Regions from separate parts of the Listeria grandensis genome, predicted to be linked through region 3. Evidence: predicted binding sites of a transcription regulator. Region 3 holds the regulator's gene; each other region holds the start of a gene.

Region 1 (5,604 bases), on a different contig from region 3:
TTCTTAAAAATGTCCGTTCTCCCTGCTCCGCCTCATCAATTCTATCAATTCTTCCTTGTAAAATAAGTTCTCGCCCATCATTAAGTGGTAATTTCAAAGGTGGTATTTCTCCCTTCACCCCAAAATCAACCTCTAATCCAACAGGCTTAAACTTACTTGTCTTAGCCTGCTCATTCAATACACGTGTAGCCCGTATAATGATATTTAAGAGCTTATACTGAATGTATTCCAACCTCTTTGTACTAAGCAAAATCTCATGTTGTAGCTTGGGCGCCAAATATTCCATAGCAAGTGTCGCCAGTTTCATGCACTGCTCTACTGACAACTCTCCCCATTCCAAATTATTCTTCCGGAGTTCAGCTGAAATCCATTCCATAGCTCCATGAAATATTTCACCAATATCCACTGACTGCAGCTTGAAATGCGCCCGCTCCTCCAGCTTCAAGCCATGCTGCGCAAAATGCTGAAAATGGCAACTATAAAATCGTTCCATCCTTGAAACACTCGCATGAATATTTTCTCCAAATAAAGAAGTTGAAGCTTCTTCGGAAATATTCTTCGCCTTATTTTGATAAAATAAACTTTCTAAAATCCGTAAAGCAGGGCTTCTCCACTTGTTATTAGATTGGAAAAAATCGTAAGCATCCCACCAAACAGAAGACATCGGATATCCTTTTTTCTTATACTGCATTTGTGCTGTTAAGAGAGCAATTGCAGATCTTGGTGTTGAAATATAAGCCGCCTGCTCTGCTGAATCATCCAATAAAGAAGGATCACTCAAATAAAGCCCTCTCTCAAGCTTTGGAAAAATCGCTTCTATACGCCTAATATAGCTCGATTCTGACAATTCCTTTCCATTATCATCTGCATTAGGAAAACTCAAAAACAAGCGTTCTGAGGGTAGCGTAAACAGACGATAGGCAAGAAACTCTTCCGTCGAAAGCATATTCTTCCCACTAGGCCGAACCGTAATTCCTGATTGATTTAAATAATCTCGATCTTCATCCGATAAAATACCACTCTCCATCTTCTTCATCGGCAAAACGCCATCATTAATACCTACGGCAAAAACAATCTTCATATTCAGCAGCCTTGAGCTATCCATATCAGCAACAATTAGCTGATCTAGCGATGGTGGTAGCAAAGCAAAATCCAATGCATCGAGCCCTGTATTAATAATATCAAAGAAAATATCAAACGGAAGCTCCTCATCGCCCATAACCTCCACAAACTCATCCAACAAAGCCACAACCGACTTCCAAGCTTGTTCGTGTTCTTTCGCTAACTCAAGCTCATTCATCTCCTCCGCCCGTTTACGCCACATATTTAAACGTCCATCAACCTGTACATCCAACATAAACTCAAAAAGCGCACTCGCCTGTGCTCGGCCAGTATTAGCAGCTTTCAATCGTTTTTCTAAGCTCATTAGCGGCGTTTTAATTTGCTCTCTTACTTCATTAATCGTAGCTTCTTTTGCCTTCTCATCATCTGTTTGTACCCCTTGCTTCAAATCTAACCCACGTATTTTCCGATAAGTCCAAGGTCGCTTATCCATCCACCTACGTTTATTATAAATTCCATTCTCTAATATATAATTCTCAAAAATATCTACCTTCCCCCGGTAAGCACTACTACTAACCTCTAACGGGAAGAAAAATTCTGTTCGAACAGCTTGAAACACAGACTCATACTGCCAATTAGTGCGAATTACATCCAAGCTAGAACGAAGAAATTCAACCATTGGATGATTAGCCATTGTCCGTTGCTTATCGATAAAATAAGGAATATCGTTCGTGCTCAAAGAAGCCTTTAGAATCGTCTCATATGCATCCGCATTTCGAAGTAAAATAGCCATATCTCGGTAACGATACCCCTCTAATACCAGCTCTCTAACACGCCTCGCAACCCCATCAATTTCTGCACGTCGATTATTGGCCTCATCGATAGCTAGACTTGGTGTAGCATCAGCAAATTCCATCGCAGAAAACATACCCCAATGCTCCTGTAAGTAGGTTAAATCCTCATTTTGAAAGCGATGATTATCTTTTAAAACAACATCAGGCAATATCTCACAAACTTTGTTCTGCGCAATTTCTTTTAAGTTCGCATAAGTCATTCCTGTGAGTTGAAATAAATTGTACTCCTGCAAATTATTCATACTATAGGCTTGGTCCAATGTCAACGCAATTGTCACATTTTTACAAGTAGCAAATAGTTCACCTAAAATCAAATACTCTTGTGGTGAAAATTCATGAAATCCATCAATAAAAATAGTACTCTCTCTTAGAAATTGGCTACCAGAAATGGCATTCGCAAGCAGCCCCAGATAATCCTCATTCTCTAAATATTTCCCAGCTAGCAATTCTTCATAGGCTTTATAAAGCACTGCTATATCTGCCATTTTATTATTTAAATCAACGCTACTTTCATTATCGAAACCTTGCAATTGTTCCTGTTCAACACAACATTGTTTCATCTCTTTAAAAATCTGTTCCAACTCTTTAATAAATCCTTTTTTAGAACCATTTCTCCCAAACAACTTTAATTCATCCTGCTTCTCAAGCATTATTTTACGAATCACCATTTCTAATCCAGAATCGGTCAGAAAAGTCCTAGCCAAGCCACCAGTCTCTTGTAAAATACGCCAAGCTAGACGACTAAAACTAAAAATTTGCGCATGTAATAATCCTGCAATATCCTCACGCTCAAAAAATACCGTCTCGGTTTGCAAAGTCATCTGATCTGGAACTAAGAAAACACAATTCTCCCCCTCTGTGCTATTCATTCGCTCTTCTAGCAGGTCCATTACTAGCCTAGTTTTCCCCGTACCCGCGCGCCCTATAATAAACTGTAAACTCATTCCACTCACCACCGAACGTATGTTTGTTTTTATATCATAACACATATTACTCAACTCGACCATATTTATTTTAAATTCCTAGTTTCAGTCTATCACTATAATTCAATTTCAACAAATGACAAAAAAACTAGAGCCCAAAAGGCTCTAGTTTTCGCTTTGTTTATTTAAAAAATCAGCATTTCCTGCTGCATTTTGTTTAATTTCTCTGTTAAAAGATAAAACCTCTCTTTATCGTTATTATCTAGAGCTGTATCAATTTCATCCTTTACTTGTTGCATCCGGTGTTCATCAAGGAGCATTGTCATGTAGCACTCAATAAATGTATTCACTAACTCTTTTTCTCCTTTTAGAACTCCAACTTGATTAACTAATGAACTTGAAAAATCTCGCATTTCCATGACTGATCACTCCTTCTTAATTTTTTATTACCACAATGAAAAAATAGGAATAAGGGGTTAAAAAGTCATATTCTTTATAAAAATAGAATTTTTAGAAAAAATAGTGACTTCAAGAATTAGCTGTGCTATACTCAAGCTAGCAAATGAGATGAACCACTGACAGATAGCTTCAAAGTAGGTGTACCTAAGATTTTTTCAAAAACAAACCGGATATTCCATAACCTTAACTCGGTGCATTTACACTACTTACTATACATCCAAAGGAGTGACACTATGTCCAAGAAAATGAAAATGCCAGTGTATGAGGTCAATCCCCATACCATGATAATCCTGCCTCTAAAAACAAAATCAGGGGTGCAATCAGAAATCTTTGAATTAAACGATCATCGTATATCTAGTTTTACCCCATTATTTCTAATTAAAACAAGCTGCCAATATTTTGGATCTAGTTATGAAGGTAGAAAAGAAGGGACACGCTTCTTAACAGGCGTTACTCACAAGCCTCCAATCATGATTGATCCATCTAGCTTCACCTATGCTTTCCCAACAACTTCAGCCGGAAGAGATGATTGTATTTGGATCTTCCCACAACATATCTCAGAGTACTATGATTCCAACTATAACTGTACAACTATCCTATTTAATAATAAACAAAAAATAAAATTATCTGTTTCTTTCGCTACATTCAACAATCAAATGGCCAGAGTTTCCATGCTACATATGAAATTCTCTCAAAAAATGCGTAGCGTGGAAAGTGAGTATCCGTACTCCAATCTATTGTTCCCACCCATCTCTCTTACGGCAGAAAGTCGAGAACCTTATACTATTAGCGAAGTTCGAGAAGCCAATGATCATTTTCTTGATTTTAGCCTCTCTAACGATGAGAAACAAAAAAAGAAGAAAGAAGACGAAGAAGAGAAATAAAAATGAGGCAGTCACCTTTTTCCGGTTTGTGGCTGCCTCTTCTAAAATTAATTATTTCCTAACGCTTCCGAAATTCTTTTCAAAAGTAATAGTTCTTCTTCTGAATAGGAGTAGGGCAATTCTAAGTACCATTTTTCTAGTTCTGGATTCCCAATCAGAGGAAAAGCATTCACTGAATTTTTTTCCCTAAGACCTGCTACATCATCCAATAAAAAGTCAGTTGTTGTCCCTAACTCCTCCGCCAATTTAGCAAGAATAAATACAGGTGGCCTATGATTATCATTCTCATATTTACTAATTGTAGAAGATGTGACACCAATCTTTACTGCTAACTGCTTTTGAGTTAATCGATGTTTTTTTCTAAGTGCTATTAATTTTTCTCCAAAATCCATACCCTCACCCCTTCCTATACATTCATTATAGCAATGAACTACAGATATTTCGACTATTATTGTGTAAACTTCTTTAACGTACAAAAAAACTGCTCCATTTCTAGAGCAGCTTTTCCTCCTATTTCGCTTTTTTCCAAAACCCGTATAGAAGTCCGGATATTACTGTCCCAATCAAGATTGATAACAGGAACAACCCTGCATGATTAGCCAATCCTGCAACAAAAATACCACCATGCGGCGCTGGAACATTGATATGCCAGAATTGAGTCAGCCCACCAGCCACTGCAGACCCTACTACACATGAAGTAATAACCCTTAATGGATCAGCTGCTGCAAAAGGAATAGCACCTTCCGTTATGAAAGATAGTCCTAAAACATAGTTTGTGAGGCCAGCTTGACGTTCATCTGATGTAAATTTATTTTTAAATATAGTTGTTGCCATTGCAATCGCCAGTGGTGGAACCATTCCTCCAGCCATAACAGCTGCCATGAATGCACCATCTGTATTTCCTGTACTTGTAAAAACTCCAATCGCAAATGTGTAAGCAGCTTTATTAAATGGGCCACCCATGTCTATCGCCATCATACCACCTAAAACAGTTCCTAAGATAACTGCATTCGCCGTTCCTAATGACTGTAATTGATCTACTAAAAACTTATTAATCGTTGAGAAAACAGGATCAAAAATGAAATACATTAATCCGCCCGTAATAAGTAATCCTAACACAGGATATATAAGAATGGGTTTCAACCCCTCAAGTGTCTTAGGCATTTTAGAACAAAGAACTTTTAACCCAAGTACGACGTAACCTGCTAAGAAACCTGCAAGTAGTCCACCTAAAAAGCCAGCATCAGATGTAGCCGCAAGCAGTCCACCGACCATACCGGGCATTAAGCCAGGACGATCCGCGATGCTCATTGCAATAAAACCAGACAAAATCGGAATTAAGAACATAAACGCACCTGTTTTGCCGCCACTAATCGCTCCAAGCATATCGGTAAATGCCTTAGCACTTGGGAAGTATTGCTC
Region 2 (5,604 bases), 310 kb from region 3:
TGACCCAGACGAACTTGCCGCGCGCAACAAGAACGTTTTTACAAAGATGTTCTCGCGTGTGAAACAATCCATCAATGAAATCACATCCAAATATCAAAAAATGGGCACACAAATCGATCGTATTGCCCTCAAATTAGAACATGCAAAAAAACGCTTAATGGAAGACAACTCCTTCTTAGAACAACTTTACGACAAGAACAAAGATTACTTCCAAGCCTTAAATATTTACATTGCAGCCGGTGAATTAAAACAGGAAGAAATCAATACAAAACTACTTCCAGAACTACGTAAAAAGGCCGAACAATCCGGTGATCAAATGGATTTCCAAGAAGTAAACGACCTAACACAATTTGCAGACCGCTTAGAAAAACGCGTCCACGACTTGAAACTTAGCCGACAAATCACTATTCAACAAGCACCACAAATTCGTCTTATCCAAAACACAAACCAAGTGCTCGCTGAAAAAATCCAATCATCCATCATGACGGCTATTCCGCTTTGGAAAAACCAAGTAGCAATCGCGCTTACACTACTACGACAACAACAAGCAGCAGAAGCACAGCGCCAAGTATCTGAAACAACAAACGAGCTTCTCAAACGCAATGCCGATATGCTTAAGACAAACGCAATCGAAACAGCACGTGAAAACGAAAGAGGAATCGTAGATATCGAAACATTAAAAGAGACCCAATCAAGTTTAATCGAGACATTACAAGAAACATTGAAAATCCAACAAGAAGGCCGTGCTAAACGCGCCGTAGCAGAAAAAGAACTCATAACCATGGAACAAGAACTCAAAGACCGCTTACTAGAAATGAAATAAAAGAAAAGAGGATAAGACGCTGACTCAAAATCAACGCCTTATCCTCTTATTTTTGGTGTACTCTGACTGAAGTATACTGAAAACAGCTACATCATGATACTCGCCGTTGAAGTATTCATGTTCTCGCAATACACCATCCTGATGAAAGCCTATCGATCGCATCATATTCATCGATCTATCGTTAAATGTATATACTTCACAGTAAATCTTATGTAAATGTAGCTCCGCAAATGCCCAGCCTAACAAGTCACAAATCGCCTGTTTTCCGTATCCCTTTCCCCAACATGACTTGTCCCCAATAACGATACCAAAGGCGGCATTGCCATTCTCACGATCAATCAAACCTAGCTCTGCTCGCCCAATAACCCTTCCGCCTAGTGTAATACTAAACAAGCGTAAAGAATCGCTCACCTTCAAAAAATACTTCGCATACGCCGCTTGAAATACTTCCAACGAACGTGGCTTTATGATGCCGCTTGCTGTTGCAATCTCCTCATCATGTTCCCAAGCATGCATCACTTCCACATCTTCCATCCTGATGGGTCTAATTATCCCTTTTTCCTCAGCCATTTACTACAACTCCCAACAAAAGTTATCATGTAAAGTATATCAATGACTCGGCACAATTAACAAGCTATTTTTCACTAAAAACCTTCTAGCTTTAAATTTTCAAAGTGAAGTGGTTTTAAATTAGTTACCGTAAGTCCCACTAAGCGAACGCTTTCTTCCCCGCTGTACACATCTCGTAAAAGGCTAACTCCCGCTTCATAAATGACCCTTGCATCCCGTGTATACTCCATGAGAGATAATCGCCTGGTTACTGTACTAAAATCACTGTAACGCAACTTCAAAACAACAGTTTTACCATGTTTCCCAATACGCTCAAGGGAGCTCTCAATCTTTTGCGAGAATAATAATAGCATTTCTTGCATTTCTCGTTCATCAAAAATATTATTGGCAAATGTCGTTTCTCTACCCACTGATTTACGTTCACGATGTGGATTAACCAACGAATCCGACAATCCCCTTACCGCACGATACAAACGATACCCCTGTTTATTCAATGCTCGAATGAGATCCCATTCATCCCAAGCTTTCAAATCAGCTCCAGTATGAATACCTAATTTATGTAACTTCTCTGCGGTCACCTTTCCCACGCCATGAAACTTCGTAACAGGTAGTCTTTCAAGAAAGGCTTCCGCTTCATCAGGCATTACAACTGTCATTCCTGCTGGCTTTTTGAAATCAGATGCAATCTTAGCAATAAATTTATTGTAAGAAACACCAGCAGATGCGGTTAAACCTAGTTCATGATAAATCGCATATTGGATTTCTAGCGCCACTTTCATTGCTGATTTAATCCCTTTCTTATTCTCCGTCACATCTAAATAAGCCTCATCGAGAGACATCGGTTCCACTAAATCTGTATAACGATGAAAAATCTCACGAATCTGGTTAGAAACTTCTCGATAATGTTCCATATTCCCATGAATAAAAATACCGTGCGGACACAGTTTATACGCTTGTTTCGTCGGCATGGCCGAATGAACGCCAAATTTCCTTGCTTCGTAAGAACACGTAGAGACAACACCGCGCTTGTTCGGGTCTCCACCAATAATAAGCGCCTTCCCGCGATATTCCGGATGATCTCGTTCCTCCACAGAAGCAAAAAAAGCATCCATATCTATATGAATAATTTTACGTGTCTTATCCATTCTTTCCATCGCCTTTCACAATTAAAACGAACATTTGTTCTTGTTTTTTATTATACCTTGCCACTATAAAAAATGCAAGCAAGATTCCCACCTATTTGGAATCTTACTCGCCTCTTTATTTTTTCTCAAAAGCACCTTTTCCAAAAAACTCAATAACGCGTGGCATGACTTGATACATTCGCGAAATGATGTTCATTAAAAATGGTAAATTAATTTCGCGTTTTGATCTCCCCATAATCCTTACAATCTTCGCTGCTACTTTCTCAGGTTGCAAAACAAGGAATCCTACATTATCGAGGTAATCTCCTGATTTATCGGCAATATCGAAGAAACTGGTCGCAATAGGGCCTGGATTGACCGTTGTCACATGAATGTTCGCTGGTTTCACTTCCATTCGTAAAGCGTTGGAATAGCCCAAGACAGCGAATTTAGTTCCAGAATAAGCCGATGATTTCGGTGTTGCAATTTTGCCAGCTTGGGAAGCGATGTTGATAATATGACCAGATTTCCGCGCCAGCATAGCCGGCAAAACTAGCTGTGTCAGACGCATCAAACCAAGTACATTCGTTTCAAACATTTGTTTCACTGTCTCAAAATCGGTAGTCACTGCCTCTTCAAAAATTCCGAAACCTGCGCAGTTTACCAAGACATCAATCTTCGTATCCCCGATTTTCTGAACCACTGCTGCAATCTCATCAAAGTTGGTCATATCCATCTTATGATAAGCGCTGATGACTCCATATTCCGCTTGAATCTGCGTCGCTAATTCCGCTAGCTTTTCCGTTCGCCTAGCAGTCAAAATCGTATGTGCCCCCTGCGCCGCAACCTGCCTCGCAATCTCTGCACCAAGGCCGTTTGATGCCCCCGTAATCAAAACTGTTTTTCCTTTCAAAAAATCATTCATCCTAGTTAAACTCCTTTATAGTTCAAATATGGCAAAATCTGTTGCGATTTCTGTATTTGGGAAAACGGACTGGCACTCCGCAACAAGCTCACGATTATCTTCACGATTGTAACGCGAACTAATATGGGTCACAATAAGTCGTTTCGCACCCGCATTCTTTGCCAAAGTGGCAGCTTCTATCGTCGTTGAATGCATATATTCGCAGGCCACATCACCCATCTCCGCACCAAATGTTGCCTCATGGACGATTACATCTGCATCGCGTGCAATCATTAGCTCATTTGGCGCTGCTCGAGTATCTCCGAAAATAGCAATAATCCGGCCTTTTTTTGTAGGGCCAATAAACCTGCTTCCATCTACAACTGTACCGTCTTCAAGCGTCACCATCTTACCTTCCTTTAATTCTTTAAAAATCGGCCCTGGTTTCACACCAAGCGCTGCAAGTCCCGCAGCATCAAGCGCTCCCGTCTTATCTGCTTCCTCAATCCGGTAACCGTAACTCATAATCCCATGATCTAACTCACCGCAGGTCACCTTAACATCAGCATCTTCAAACACCGTTTCATCGGAAATTTCTATGATTTCTAGCGGATATTTCAGATGCGTCCCACTCACCGCTAGACTCGTTCGAATATAGTTCGCAATACCAACTGGACCATAGACCGTGAGCCTCGTCTCCCCACCTTGAAAAGAACGGCTACTAAGAAGACCCGGCAAGCCAAAAATATGATCACCATGTAAATGCGTAATAAAAATCTTTTCCAGTTTACTTAATTTAATCGAACTTCGCAAAATCTGATGTTGCGTTGCTTCTCCACAATCAAAAAGCCAAATACTATTTCGCTCGTTTAGCATCGTGAGCGCAATCGCCGTTACGTTACGGCCTTTGGAAGGGACACCCGCTCCTGTTCCGAGAAAAATCAGTTCCATTTTGTCTCACAATCCTTTCTCTAATTCGCTACTAATCATACCATATTTACCATGCTTGTTGCACTCGTCCTCAAGTTGTTTTCTAATTTTTCTGGTTCAATCAGTTGCACATTAGAAATCAAACGGCTAAAATAGTAAGGAATAATGAGGCCGACTTTGATTAGATCTTATTTACCTCATTTTAAAGAATAGCTTGAAACAACTTCGAGAGCAAGCTGGGTAAGATGTGTCACCAGCTTTATACGAATCGAGCGCTTGAAAGCCGATGTATCTCAGGTATGTTCCATATAATAATGAAAGAGGGTAAGCACGTATGACAGAAGTGAAAGAACAAGTAGCTTTAATTACAATTTTTGGCGGTACGGGAGATCTAGCAAATCGCAAACTTTACCCTTCGCTATACCATCTCTTCACGAAAGGCTTTTTGAAAGAGAATTTCGCCGTGATTGGTACAGCTCGTCGCCCATGGACGAATGATTTCTTCCGCGAAAAAGTCGTGGAATCATTGAAAGGTATTGAAAAAGAAGGGTTCGACCCAAAAGAATTTGCTTCTCATTTCTACTACCAATCACATGACGTAACGAACCGCGAATCCTACGTAGAACTGAAAAATCTATCTGATGAACTCGATAAGCAATACGAACTAAAAGGAAATCGCCTATTCTACCTTGCTATGGCGCCGAATTTCTTTGGAACTATCGCTAGTCGATTAAAATCAGAAGGTTTTGTCGATAATGCTGGATTTAGCCGCTTAATTATTGAAAAACCATTCGGTCGTGATTTAGCTAGCGCGAAGGAACTCAATGAATCGCTTCGCCAAGCTTTTGCTGAGGATGAGATTTACCGCATTGACCATTATCTTGGTAAAGAGATGATTCAGAACATTTCTGTTATCCGTTTTGCGAATTCGATTATTGAATCGCTTTGGAACAACCGCTATATTGATAATGTGCAAGTAACACTCAGTGAAACGCTTGGCGTGGAGGATCGCGGACGTTATTATGAGGAAAGTGGCGCTTTGCGTGATATGGTTCAAAATCACATTTTGCAAATCGTTTCCTTACTTGCGATGGAACCGCCAATCAAGTTAACGACACAAGAAATTCGCCATGAAAAAGTGCGTGCGCTCCGTTCGTTGCGTGTTATTGAAGGCGATGATGTGTATAAATATTTCGTTCGTGGTCAATATGGTCCTGGAAAAGTAGACGGCGAAGAGCTTCTTGGTTACCGCG
Region 3 (5,604 bases):
GTAAAGCATTGGATAATAAGATGATGTTTGATGGTTCCTCTATTGAAGGTTTTGTCCGTATTGAAGAATCGGATATGTACTTATTCCCAGACCTTGCGACGTGGGTAGTATTCCCATGGACAGCGGAGAAAGGGAAAGTAGCAAGACTTATTTGTGATATTTATAATCCAGACGGAACGATTTTTGCGGGAGATCCTCGTGCTAACTTAAAACGTGTATTAGCCGAAATGCATGATTTAGGATTTACAGATTTTAACTTAGGACCAGAGCCCGAATTTTTCTTATTCAAGTTGGATGAGAAAGGGAAACCAACGCTAGAATTGAATGATAATGCCGGTTATTTCGACTTGGCGCCAACTGATTTAGGCGAAAATTGTCGTCGTGACATCGTGTTAGAGTTAGAAGAAATGGGCTTTGAAATTGAAGCGAGCCATCATGAAGTTGCACCTGGTCAACACGAAATTGATTTCAAATATGAGGATGCGGTCACTGCTTGTGATAATATCCAAACATTCAAATTAGTCGTAAAAACAATTGCTCGTAAACACGGCTTGCATGCAACGTTTATGCCGAAACCATTATTTGGTGTCAACGGCTCTGGAATGCATTTCAATATGTCCTTATTCAATGAATCTGGCAATGCTTTCTTTGATGAAAACGGAGAAGAGCAACTAAGCGAAACAGCTTACCAATTCTTGGCGGGTATGTTGAAGCATGCACAAGGCTATACAGCTGTAACTAATCCAACGGTCAATTCGTTTAAGCGTCTAGTGCCAGGTTATGAGGCGCCTTGTTACATTGCATGGTCAGGGAAAAATCGTAGCCCTCTTGTTCGTGTTCCAAGTTCACGTGGTTTAAGTACTCGCTTGGAGCTTCGTAGTGTCGATCCAGCAGCGAATCCGTACTTAGCAATGGCTGTATTATTACGTGCTGGCTTAGATGGTATTAAGAACAAATTGACGCCGCCAAAACCAGTAGATCGTAATATTTATGGTATGAATGAAGAAGAGCGTCACGCGCATGGAATTTATGATCTTCCAGAAAGCTTGGCACTTGCATTGAAAGAACTTGTTAACGATGAGGTTATTGTGGATGGCTTAGGTGAACACATTTTAGAGCACTTTGTAGAGGCGAAAATCATTGAATGTGACATGTTTAGAACAGCGGTCCATCAATGGGAACGCGATCAATATATGGAAATATATTAATAGAAAGTACAAAAAGAGCTTTTCCCACCGTGGTGGGAAAAGCTCTTTTGACTTGGCCTTAACGAATGTCGCGGTATAAACCGATCACTTTTCCGAGTATAGATACGTTTCTAAGCAGTAAAGGTTTCATGGAGTCATTCTCAGGCTGTAATCGGAAATGGCTAGATTCTCTGAAAAACCGCTTGCACGTTGCTTCATTATCATCCGTCATAGCAACAACAATTTCGCCGTTATTAGCAGAATTTTGCTGTCTTACGATAACTTTGTCACCATTTAGAATTCCAGCGTTAATCATACTTTCACCATCGATTTCTAACATGAAAATCTCTGTTTCACCGTTAGCCATATACTCAGGTAGTGGAAAATATTCATCGATATTCTCAACGGCAGTAATAGGTATTCCTGCTGTTACTTTACCAATTATAGGAACATTAATAACATGTGGGGTCGCTATGTCGTCTTCCAATGACAAAATTTCAATAGCTCTAGGCTTTGTAGGATCTCTCCTTATCAGACCTTTCCCTTCAAGTCGTGCTAAATGTCCATGAACGGTCGAACTAGAAGCTAAACCAACTGCTTCACCGATTTCACGTACGGAAGGTGGATAGCCTTTGTCTTTTACTTCTGACTTGATAAAGTCATAGATATCTTGTTGCCGTTTTGATAATTTCATTTGTTTCACCCCGTTCACTCTTTCATTACTTCTTTTATTAATCCCAGTATATCAAAGTTTTTTTGGATATGCAAACAATTGTTCGTTTTTTTTATTGACATAACAGAACGAGTGTTCTATAATGAATAAAAAGCGAACATATATTCTTTTGGAGGGATAAACGATGACTTTAAAAACAATTTGGGATCGGTATTATATTGCTATTATTTTTATTATTACATGTTTTGTTTTAGGCGCTGTGTTATTGATAGTAACTGTGAATCAGGCGGAATCTGACTATAACGAGGTCAGTGTTGCTAGTGGGGATTCGATTTGGGGACTAGCGGATGAGTATGCTGGTAAGTATAAGATGAGTAAGCAAGAATTTGTCGCATGGGTGGAGAAAGAGAACCAAATCATCGATGGTAAGTTAACAGCGGGCGAAATGGTTACAATTCCTGTAAAAAGGATGAACTCAGACATAGATAGCTCCATCCAATTAGCAGATAAATAGTTAGTGCACAATACTTTAAAAAACCTGCCTTTTCATGTAAAATAAGCGGTGACAATGATAGAAAAGAGGTTTTTGGATGTTTAAAGAGTTTAAAGCATTTATTTCGAAAGGAAATGCTTTAGGTATGGCGATTGGTATTGTCATCGGAGCTGCGTTTACAAGTATTGTAAACTCGCTTGTGAATGATATTATTATGCCCCCGCTAGGTTTGTTGATAGGGAATGTGGATTTTACAAATCTGTTTATTAGTTTGAACGGGGCGCACTATGATACTTTAAAAGCAGCACAAGCGGCTGGAGCGCCTACCATTAATTATGGGATGTTTATTAATAACGTTATTAGTTTCCTAATTATTGCTTTTTCTGTATTTTTGATTATTAAATTGGTTTCGAAGTACATACCTCTGGAGCCGAAGAAGCCAGCGACGAAAGAATGCCCTTATTGTTTATCGGCTATTCCAGAACAAGCAACAAAATGTTCGCAATGTACTTCTGATTTATCTATAAAAGAAGAGCCAGAAGTTTCTGTATAGGATGGAAGTCAAGACGCAAGGAGGAGAATTATGCTAGAAAAGAAAAAAATAGACCGGATTAATGAATTGTCTCGCAAAAAGAAGGCGGGAATACTGACGGTGGAAGAGAAGTTAGAACAAGATGCATTACGACAAGAATATATTAAATCTTTTCGGAATCAAGTGCGCGATACAATCGAGCACACTACTTTTATTGATCCAAATGGTGATGATGTAACACCGGAAAAGATAAAGCGAAAAAGAGAAGAACGGAACAAGCTATAATTTAGAGAGGTTAGGCACAAAGCTTAGCCTTTTTTAAGTAATTCAAACGCACATTATCGATCATTTTAATGCAATTCCGAACATTTCAATCTTTTTTAGTTGTGAAATATGCAAGAAAGGCTTATTATGAGTAGTAGTGACTAAAACAAGAGAGGATGTTTCATTTGTTTGATAAAACTGATCAGTTAGCAATTAATACGATTCGAACATTATCGATCGACGCAATTCAGAAAGCCAATTCTGGGCACCCAGGTTTACCTATGGGGGCTGCTCCTATGGCATATGCCCTTTGGTCTAAAGTATTGAAAGCAAATCCGGCGAATTCACATTGGTTTAACCGTGACCGCTTTGTACTTTCAGCGGGGCATGGTTCCATGTTGCTTTATAGCCTATTACATTTGAGTGGTTATAAATTAGGATTGGATGATTTGAAGCAATTTCGTCAGTGGGACAGCAAAACACCAGGTCATCCAGAAGTACATCATACTGATGGTGTGGATGCAACAACAGGACCACTTGGCCAAGGGATTGCGATGGCAGTCGGTATGGCGATGGCAGAAAGACATTTAGAAGCAATGTATAATAAAGATGGTTTCCCGGTTGTGGATCACTATACATATGCATTATGTGGTGATGGAGATTTAATGGAGGGTGTTGCTTCAGAGGCGGCGTCACTCGCTGGGCATCAACAACTTGGCCGTTTAGTACTTTTATATGATTCTAATGATATTTCGTTAGATGGAGATTTAGATAAGTCATTTTCTGAAAGTGTGAAACAGCGCTTTGAGTCTTATGGTTGGGAGCATTTGCTTGTTAAAGATGGTAATGATACAACAGAAATTTTGGCGGCTATTGAGAAAGCCAAACAAAATACGTCGCAACCAACGATGATTGAAGTGAAAACAGTGATTGGATTTGGAGCTCCGAATGAAGGTACAAGTAAGGTTCATGGTGCCCCACTAGGCGCAGACGGTGCTAAGGCTGCTAAGGCTGTTTATGGCTGGAATTATGCGGAGGATTTCCACGTGCCAAGCGAAGTATATGATCGCTTTAAAGAAACAATTGCTACGCGTGGTGCGCAAGAAGAGGAAGCTTGGAATACGATGTTTGCCTCTTATAAGGAGAAATATCCAGAGCTTGCAACACAGTTAGAGCTTAGTTTGCGTGGGGAGCTTCCAGAAGATTGGGATAAAGATCTTCCTGTATATGGTGAGGATAAATCGCTTGCTAGTCGTGCTTCAAGTGGCGAAGTAATTAATGCTCTGGCTGCGAAATTACCACAATTATTCGGTGGATCTGCTGATTTAGCTGGTTCGAATAATACGAATATCGCGACAGATGGCGAATTTACAAAGGCAACACCAGCTGAACGTAATATTTGGTTCGGTGTTCGTGAATTTGCGATGGGGGCAGCCTTAAACGGTATGGCACTTCATTCTGGACTTAAAGTATACGGCGGGACTTTCTTCGTATTCTCTGATTATCTTCGTGCAGCCATTCGTTTATCGGCTATTCAGAACTTGCCAGTAAATTATGTGTTGACACATGATAGTATTGCAGTTGGGGAAGATGGTCCAACACACGAACCTGTGGAACAAGTGGCATCTCTTCGTGCAATGCCTGGTCTTACTTTACTTCGTCCAGCAGATGGCAATGAAGTAGTAGCGGCTTGGAAGATTGCGATCAGTTCAAATGATCGTCCTACAGCGTTAGTATTGACGCGTCAAAACCTACCAACATTACCGAATTCTGCCAAGCTTGCAGAAGCAGGTGTTGCTAAAGGTGCTTACGTGCTATCACCAGCTAAAAAAGAAGTTGCAGATGTGCTTCTTTTGGCGACTGGTTCAGAGGTTAATTTGGCTGTACAAGCACAAGCAGAACTTGCGAAGGATGGCATTGATGCATCTGTTGTGAGTATGCCATCATTTGATTTGTTTGAACAACAATCGGACGCTTACAAAGAGAGCGTATTACCCAATGCGGTACGTAAACGCGTATCCATCGAAATGGGATCAACACTTGGCTGGGGACGTTATATTGGCCTAGATGGTAAAGCAATCGGTATCGATAGATTTGGCGCTTCGGCACCAGGCGATACGATTATTAAAAATTATGGTTTTACGGTTGAAAATGTTGTAAATACGGTGAAATCTTTATAATGAGTTGGAGAAGCGCAAGGTGATCTGTTTCGACGAGATCATTTTGCGCTTCTTTTATGATAATCTGTGGGATTAGGATTGTACAAACACTGCGTTAATGGTATAATGAGGCAGTTGTGATTTTTTAATGATAGCGAACTTTTATTGCTATAGAATATCGAAAAACTATTGTTTTGGCCTGATAAATCAAGTACAATAAGAGGGATATATTGTTTCGAGGAGGAGAAAGAGAATTATGTTGTGGTATATACTTATCGGCGTACTTTGCTTGCTTG

Evidence for each region. The regulator LexA, encoded in region 3, represses DNA repair genes until DNA is damaged. The targets are predictions, from matches to a motif close to CGAACATATGTTCG.
Region 1: addB (helicase-exonuclease AddAB subunit AddB) is a predicted target of LexA. The motif match lies at 2,873-2,886, and genes of this name have one in related genera.
Region 2: dinB (DNA polymerase IV) is a predicted target of LexA. The motif match lies at 2,566-2,579, and genes of this name have one in related genera.

What each region holds. Positions count from the first base shown of each region.
Region 1 covers NZ_JAASUG010000014.1:48,680-54,283, forward strand. The annotation lists gene addB (helicase-exonuclease AddAB subunit AddB) at 1-2,860, opposite strand, end outside; gene HCJ54_RS14525 (IDEAL domain-containing protein) at 3,025-3,258, opposite strand; gene HCJ54_RS14530 (competence protein ComK) at 3,532-4,182, shown strand; gene HCJ54_RS14535 (helix-turn-helix domain-containing protein) at 4,230-4,574, opposite strand; gene HCJ54_RS14540 (PTS fructose transporter subunit IIABC) at 4,693-5,604, opposite strand, start outside.
Region 2 covers NZ_JAASUG010000002.1:467,278-472,881, forward strand. The annotation lists gene HCJ54_RS04845 (toxic anion resistance protein) at 1-823, shown strand, start outside; gene HCJ54_RS04850 (GNAT family N-acetyltransferase) at 854-1,393, opposite strand; gene dinB (DNA polymerase IV) at 1,468-2,538, opposite strand; gene HCJ54_RS04860 (SDR family NAD(P)-dependent oxidoreductase) at 2,654-3,442, opposite strand; gene rnz (ribonuclease Z) at 3,458-4,372, opposite strand; gene zwf (glucose-6-phosphate dehydrogenase) at 4,686-5,604, shown strand, end outside.
Region 3 covers NZ_JAASUG010000002.1:155,734-161,337, reverse strand. The annotation lists gene glnA (type I glutamate--ammonia ligase) at 1-1,208, shown strand, start outside; gene lexA (transcriptional repressor LexA) at 1,267-1,881, opposite strand; gene yneA (cell division suppressor protein YneA) at 2,045-2,374, shown strand; gene mscL (large conductance mechanosensitive channel protein MscL) at 2,451-2,906, shown strand; gene HCJ54_RS03365 (DUF896 domain-containing protein) at 2,937-3,170, shown strand; gene tkt (transketolase) at 3,335-5,329, shown strand; gene HCJ54_RS03355 (YneF family protein) at 5,568-5,604, shown strand, end outside.